DNA from 2 places in the Peptostreptococcus equinus genome. Region 1 is predicted to be linked to the other one. Evidence: a T-box and tRNA genes for the amino acid it is inferred to sense, from the RefSeq annotation. Region 1 holds a T-box; the other holds one or more tRNA genes.

Region 1 (3,271 bases):
TCCCTTTTTCTATTGTTTTTCACGTTCTTACTTAGAATACATAAATAAAACAAAACGGCAGATATTTATATAATTTCTCATAAAAATTCTGCCGTATAATTTATATTATTTTAACTTTATTATTTTATTACATCGCATCCCATGTATGGTCTTAATATTTCTGGAACAACTACTGAACCATCAGCCTGCTGATAGTTTTCTAATATAGCTGCAACTGTTCTACCAACTGCTAGACCTGAACCATTCAAAGTGTGTACAAATTCTGCCTTAGAATTTCTATCTCTCTTAAATTTAATGTTAGCTCTTCTTGCTTGGAAATCTTCAAAGTTTGAACAAGAAGAAATTTCAACATATCTATTATAACTTGGCATCCAAACTTCTAAATCATATTTCTTTGCTGCTGTAAATCCAAGGTCACCTGTACAAATCTTAACTACTCTGTATGGTAATCCTAGTAATTGAAGCATTTTTTCTGCATCATTTGTTAAAGTTTCTAATTCTTCATAAGAATTTTCTGGCTTTGCAAACTTAACTAATTCAACTTTGTTGAACTGGTGCTGTCTTACTAGACCTCTGGTATCTCTGCCAGCTGATCCTGCTTCAGATCTAAAGCATGGAGTGTAAGCACAATGTTTAATTGGTAGCTGATCGAAATCTACTATTTCATTTGCATACACATTTGTTACAGGAACTTCTGCAGTTGGAACTAGGAAGTATTCTAATCCTTCAAGCTTAAACATATCTTCTTCAAATTTTGGAAGCTGTCCAGTACCTATAAAACTTGTTCTATTAGCCATAAAAGGTGGTATTAATTCAATATAGCCATGATTTTCTGTGTGATAATCCATAAAAAATGATATTAAAGATCTTTCTAATCTTGATCCTTTGCCTTTTAATAGAGTAAATCTTGACCCAGTTATTTTTCCAGCTCTTTCAAAATCTAATATATCTAAAGCTGTTCCTATATCCCAATGAGCTTTTTCTTCAAATTCAAATTTAGTAGGCTCTCCCCATTTTCTAATTTCTACATTATCTTCATCTGTTTCACCCTGTGGTACATCTGGATGAGGTACATTTGGTATTCTAAGAAGTCTGTATTCTAACTTTGCTTCTACTTCTCTTAATTCATTATCAAATTCCTTTATTTTATCTGATAATTCCTTTAATTCTGCTTTTATTGCAGTAGTATCTTCACCATTCTTCATCATTACAGGTATTTTTTTAGAGTCAACGTTTGATTGATTCTTTAATACTTCAACTTCTTTAAGTATTTCTTTTCTCTTATCATCAAGTTCAATTACTTCATCTAAATCCTTTGGATCGAACTCACCTTCACCTCTTCTACCCATTAGTACTTTGATTTCCTCTAAATTCTCTCTTATTCTCTTTACGTCTAACATAGTTAAATACCTCTCTTAATATTATTTTTATTCTTTTTCTGCAATTTTAGTATAAAAAAAGACTCTCATCCCAAAAGGGACGAAAGTCATATTCCGCGTTACCACCCTAGTTGATTATATCAATAATCCACCTCAACCCCTTATCGCAGGTTATACGTCTAGTACTATTTCAAACTAGATGCTCCAGAATAGATTCAGCATATTTTACCATGGATTTTCAGCACACATCCACTCTCTGTAGATAAAGATAAACTTACTAGGTTCTTTCATTGCATTTCTTTAATTATGAATACATTATATAATAAGAAAATATATATTTCAAGCATAAATATAATATTTTTTATTATTTTATATTATTCAGAATATTTATTCTCGAGAATTTTATCTCATTTTTATCAAATTCTTCTTTAAATTTTTCCATTGTTTCATAATAAACATTATAATAATCTCCAGTTTTTACCCATGGTTTGGCAATAAATCTTATAATATTATTATTCATTGAATCAATACCTATTAGAGGTTTAGGAGAAATAAGGATTCTAGTATCAGAATTAAATATTCTATTAGCTATTTCATATAACTTTTTTACATCTGTATCATATTCAACATTAAAAATAAAATCTATTCTTCTTTTATCTTGAGCAGTATAATTTATTACAGGATTATTAGTAATTTGAAAATTCGGCAAACTAATAACTTTATTATCTACTGTTTTCAGTGTTGTACAGAACATATGTATATCAGATACTGTACCCTCTATATCACTACATACAATGTAATCACCTATCTGAAAAGGCTTAAAAAACAATATTATCATGCATGAACCAAAATTTGATAAAATTTCTTTAAAGGCCAAACCTATACTGAAACCAGCAGCACCTATAATAGCCACAAATGATGAAGTATTGACACCCAGTATACTCATTACTTGCATTAATACCATCAGTATTATTATTACTTGAACAAAATTAATCAAGAAATTGACTATACCAATACTTGACTTATATTTATCAAGTATTCTACTCATTACTTTTTTTACAACTTTTGATATGATTATTCCAACTATAAGAACAATTATTGCCACCATAATTGATGGCAACATCTTGTTTATTATATCAAAATATCTACCTACTAAGTCTGTTTGTTTCTCTATTGTCTGTCCCACAGCATTTTCATTCATATCTATACAGCCTTACTATATTCCTTCTTTAATTTCTCTATAATCTTTTTTTCTAGTCTTGAAACAGTCATTTGTGATATACCTATTTCTTTAGCTATATTAGACTGTGTTTTATTTTCAAAAAATCTACCTTTTATTATTTCAATTTCTAATTCATTTAGATTTTTCATAAACTTTTCCATAAAGTCTCTTTGTTCAACATTTGAAAAGTTCTTTTCTTCAACTCCAACTCTGTCAGCTAAAGTCATATCTTTATCTTCAGAATCATCATTGCTAGGTGTATCAAGAGATATAGGTTGATAGCCATATGAAGCTTCCATAGCCTCCAATACATCTTCTTCAGAAACATCTAGATAATCAGCTATTTCATAGGGTCTAGGAGATCTTTTTAACTCCTGTTCCAAATAAATTTTTGCATTACTTATCTTCTTATTCAATTCCTGAATTCTTCTTGGTACTCTTAGAGTCCATACCTTATCTCTAAAATATTTTTTAATTTCACCTACAATTGTTGGTGTTGCGAAACTTGAAAATTCGAATCCCTTTGAAATATCATATCTGTCTATAGCATATATAAGTGCAAGTGAAGCAACTTGAAATATATCTTCGTAATCCACTCCCTTATTTATATACTTTCTAGATAAAATCTTTGCTAAATATAAGTGTTTTTCTATCAGAACTGATCTTAACT
Region 2 (3,271 bases), 220 kb from region 1:
CAGGCGGAGTACTTAATGCGTTAGCTGCGGCACCGAGGGGGGTAACCCCCGACACCTAGTACTCATCGTTTACGGCGTGGACTACCAGGGTATCTAATCCTGTTTGCTACCCACGCTTTCGTGCCTCAGTGTCAGTTGCAGTCCAGAAAGCCGCCTTCGCTACTGGTGTTCCTCCCAATATCTACGCATTTCACCGCTACACTGGGAATTCCACTTTCCTCTCCTGCACTCAAGTCTTCCAGTTTCAGAGGCTGACTACGGTTGAGCCGTAGGCTTTAACCACTGACTTGAAAGACCACCTACGCACCCTTTACGCCCAGTAAATCCGGATAACGCTAGCCCCCTACGTATTACCGCGGCTGCTGGCACGTAGTTAGCCGGGGCTTCCTCACAGGGTACCGTCATTATCTTCCCCTGCAACAGAACTTTACGATCCGAAGACCTTCATCGTTCACGCGGCGTTGCTGCATCAGGCTTTCGCCCATTGTGCAATATTCCCCACTGCTGCCTCCCGTAGGAGTTTGGACCGTGTCTCAGTTCCAATGTGGCCGATCACCCTCTCAGGTCGGCTACTGATCGTTGCCTTGGTGGGCTGTTATCTCACCAACTAGCTAATCAGACGCGGGTCCATCCTATACCGCTAACACTTTGATACATCTACGATGCCATAAATGTACATTATCATGTATTAGTAAACTTTTCAGTATGTTATCCATGTGTATAGGGCAGGTTACCCACGCGTTACTCACCCGTCCGCCGCTCAACTTAAAGATGCAAGCATCAATAAGTCGCGCTCGACTTGCATGTGTTAGGCACGCCGCCAGCGTTCATCCTGAGCCAGGATCAAACTCTCATAAAAAATTTGTTCTGCGCTCAGACTATTGTTATCTCTAAAATATCTGGCTTGGTTTGTTTGTGGTTTAAATCTTGAAAAACTATTGTCTTATCAAGTTTAAACGATTAATCAATTTGCTATTTAAAGCTTATTGAATTAACCTGCTGTTCAATTTTCAAAGTTCATTCCATTTATTAAAAGTTCAAATGGTGGACCATCAGGGACTCGAACCCCAGACCTACCGGTTATGAGCCGGGCGCTCTAACCAACTGAGCTAATGGTCCTCGTTAGGCAAAAAAATGGTCGAGGTGAAGGGACTCGAACCCCCGGCCCCATGGTCCCAAACCACGTGCGCTACCAAACTGCGCTACACCTCGTCCTAATGGCGGAGAAGGAGGGATTCGAACCCTCGCACCGGTTTAATCCAGCCTAATCCCTTAGCAGGGGATCCTCTTGAGCCTCTTGAGTACTTCTCCAAAATTAAAAATGGCGGAGAGGGTGGGATTCGAACCCACGGTGCCTTACGACATCACTGGTTTTCAAGACCAGCTCCTTAAACCACTCGGACACCTCTCCGTAGAAATGATCTATCCGCGATTCGAACGCGGGACACCTTGATTAAAAGTCAAGTGCTCTACCGACTGAGCTAATAGACCATGATAAAAATATTCTTTTAGTGGAGCTGGTGATAGGAATCGAACCTACAACCTGCTGATTACAAGTCAGCTGCTCTACCGTTGAGCCACACCAGCTTAATATGGTGGGAGTAACAGGGCTCGAACCTGTGACCCCCTGCTTGTAAGGCAGATACTCTCCCAGCTGAGCTATACTCCCATATGACTCCTAGGGGAATCGAACCCCTGTTACCGCCGTGAAAGGGCGGTGTCTTAACCGCTTGACCAAGGAGCCAAGTGTGAAAGCTCCAAGGGTGGGGCTCGAACCCACAGCCTACCGGTTAACAGCCGGTTGCTCCACCATTGAGCTACCTTGGAATAACGTGGCTACGTCCTATTCTCCCAGGCAGCTTCCCACCAAGTACCTTCAGCGCTAAAGAGCTTAACTTCTGTGTTCGGTATGGGAACAGGTGTATCCTCTTTGCTATAATAACCACATTTTCTTTCATTTTTCCGTCCCTCACAAGGACAAGTATTATATTATCATAATCATATATAGCCGTCAACACTTTTTGAAAAGTTTTTTTATTTTTTTTTCATTATTTTTCCAACTTCACTTGTATATATTGAAATTTAAGGTTTTTTTATTTTAACCTTATTGAAAAAAAATACAAAAAAATGGGTCAAGTTTATAATTAATAATAAATGACCCATAATTTTTTATAAAATATTTTTTATTTTTCTCTAATCATTATTACACTATTTATAAAAATAACGTAATAATTTAATATATTTTTTGTTATTTGTAAAATAATAGTAATTACTTTAATAAAGCCTTAGCTTTGTTAACTACGTTCTCTACTGTAAATCCAAAGTGCTTAAATAGTTCTTCAGCAGGTGCTGATGCTCCAAATGTAGTCATTCCTACTACATCGCCTTCGAATCCAACATACTTATACCAAGGCATTGGTTCCCCAGCTTCAACTGCCAGTCTAGTTCTCACACTTGATGGTAATATTTCTTCTTTGTATGCACAATCCTGATCTTCAAATAAATCTATACAAGGAACTGATACTACTCTTACTGATTTACCGGCTTTTTCTAGTTCTTCCTTTGCACCTACAGCAAGTTCAACTTCTGATCCAGAAGCCATTATTATTAAATCAATATTTTCTTTATTAGAAGCTTCTTCTAGTATGTACGCTCCCTTAAAGGCATCTTGAGAAGATCCCTTTAACTGTGGTAAATTTTGTCTAGTAAGTACTAATGCTGTTGGTCTATCCTTTGACTGCATAGCAGTAGCCCAAGCTACAGCAGTTTCTGTATAATCTGCTGGCCTAAATACATTTATATTAGGTATTGATCTTAACATAGCTAATTGTTCTACTGGTTCATGAGTTGGCCCGTCTTCGCCTACACCTATACTGTCATGAGTTAATACATATGTCACTGGTAATCCCATTAATGCAGCTAATCTTATCATCGGTTTCATAAAATCACTGAATACAAAGAATGTAGCACAGAATGGCTTTAATCCACCATGTAGATATATACCACTTGTTATTGCTGTCATACCCATTTCTCTTACTCCGAAGTGTATGTTTCTTCCTCCTCTATTCTGTGGAGAGAAGAATCCTGCATCTTTCATTTCTGATTTATTTGAAGGTGCAAGGTCTGCAGATCCTCCCACTAAGTTTGGATACAAATCTTTTAATTTATTTATAATCGTTCCTGATGTCGCTCTTGTAGCCATAGACTTATTTTCAAATTCCCAATATTCTTTAGAATCCATTATTTTAGACATATCTACATCAGCAAAATA

What was found. A T-box is a leader RNA that pairs with one kind of tRNA and senses whether it is charged. The one in region 1 lies ahead of serS (serine--tRNA ligase), so its partner is inferred to be a tRNA-Ser.
Region 2: it has a tRNA-Ser gene. The T-box ahead of serS (serine--tRNA ligase) is inferred to sense a tRNA for this amino acid. The anticodon was not compared.

The regions. Positions count from the first base shown of each region.
Region 1 covers NZ_CP114052.1:9,935-13,205, reverse strand. The annotation lists gene serS (serine--tRNA ligase) at 120-1,400, opposite strand; T-box leader at 1,473-1,679, opposite strand; gene O0R46_RS00055 (mechanosensitive ion channel family protein) at 1,744-2,580, opposite strand; gene O0R46_RS00050 (SigB/SigF/SigG family RNA polymerase sigma factor) at 2,583-3,271, opposite strand, start outside.
Region 2 covers NZ_CP114052.1:1,781,759-1,785,029, forward strand. The annotation lists rRNA gene O0R46_RS08885 (16S ribosomal RNA) at 1-859, opposite strand, end outside; tRNA gene O0R46_RS08890 (tRNA-Ile) at 1,043-1,119, opposite strand; tRNA gene O0R46_RS08895 (tRNA-Pro) at 1,136-1,212, opposite strand; tRNA gene O0R46_RS08900 (tRNA-Ser) at 1,219-1,311, opposite strand; tRNA gene O0R46_RS08905 (tRNA-Ser) at 1,323-1,411, opposite strand; tRNA gene O0R46_RS08910 (tRNA-Lys) at 1,419-1,491, opposite strand; tRNA gene O0R46_RS08915 (tRNA-Thr) at 1,513-1,587, opposite strand; tRNA gene O0R46_RS08920 (tRNA-Val) at 1,594-1,669, opposite strand; tRNA gene O0R46_RS08925 (tRNA-Glu) at 1,673-1,744, opposite strand; tRNA gene O0R46_RS08930 (tRNA-Asn) at 1,756-1,827, opposite strand; rRNA gene rrf (5S ribosomal RNA) at 1,831-1,947, opposite strand; gene tkt (transketolase) at 2,270-3,271, opposite strand, start outside.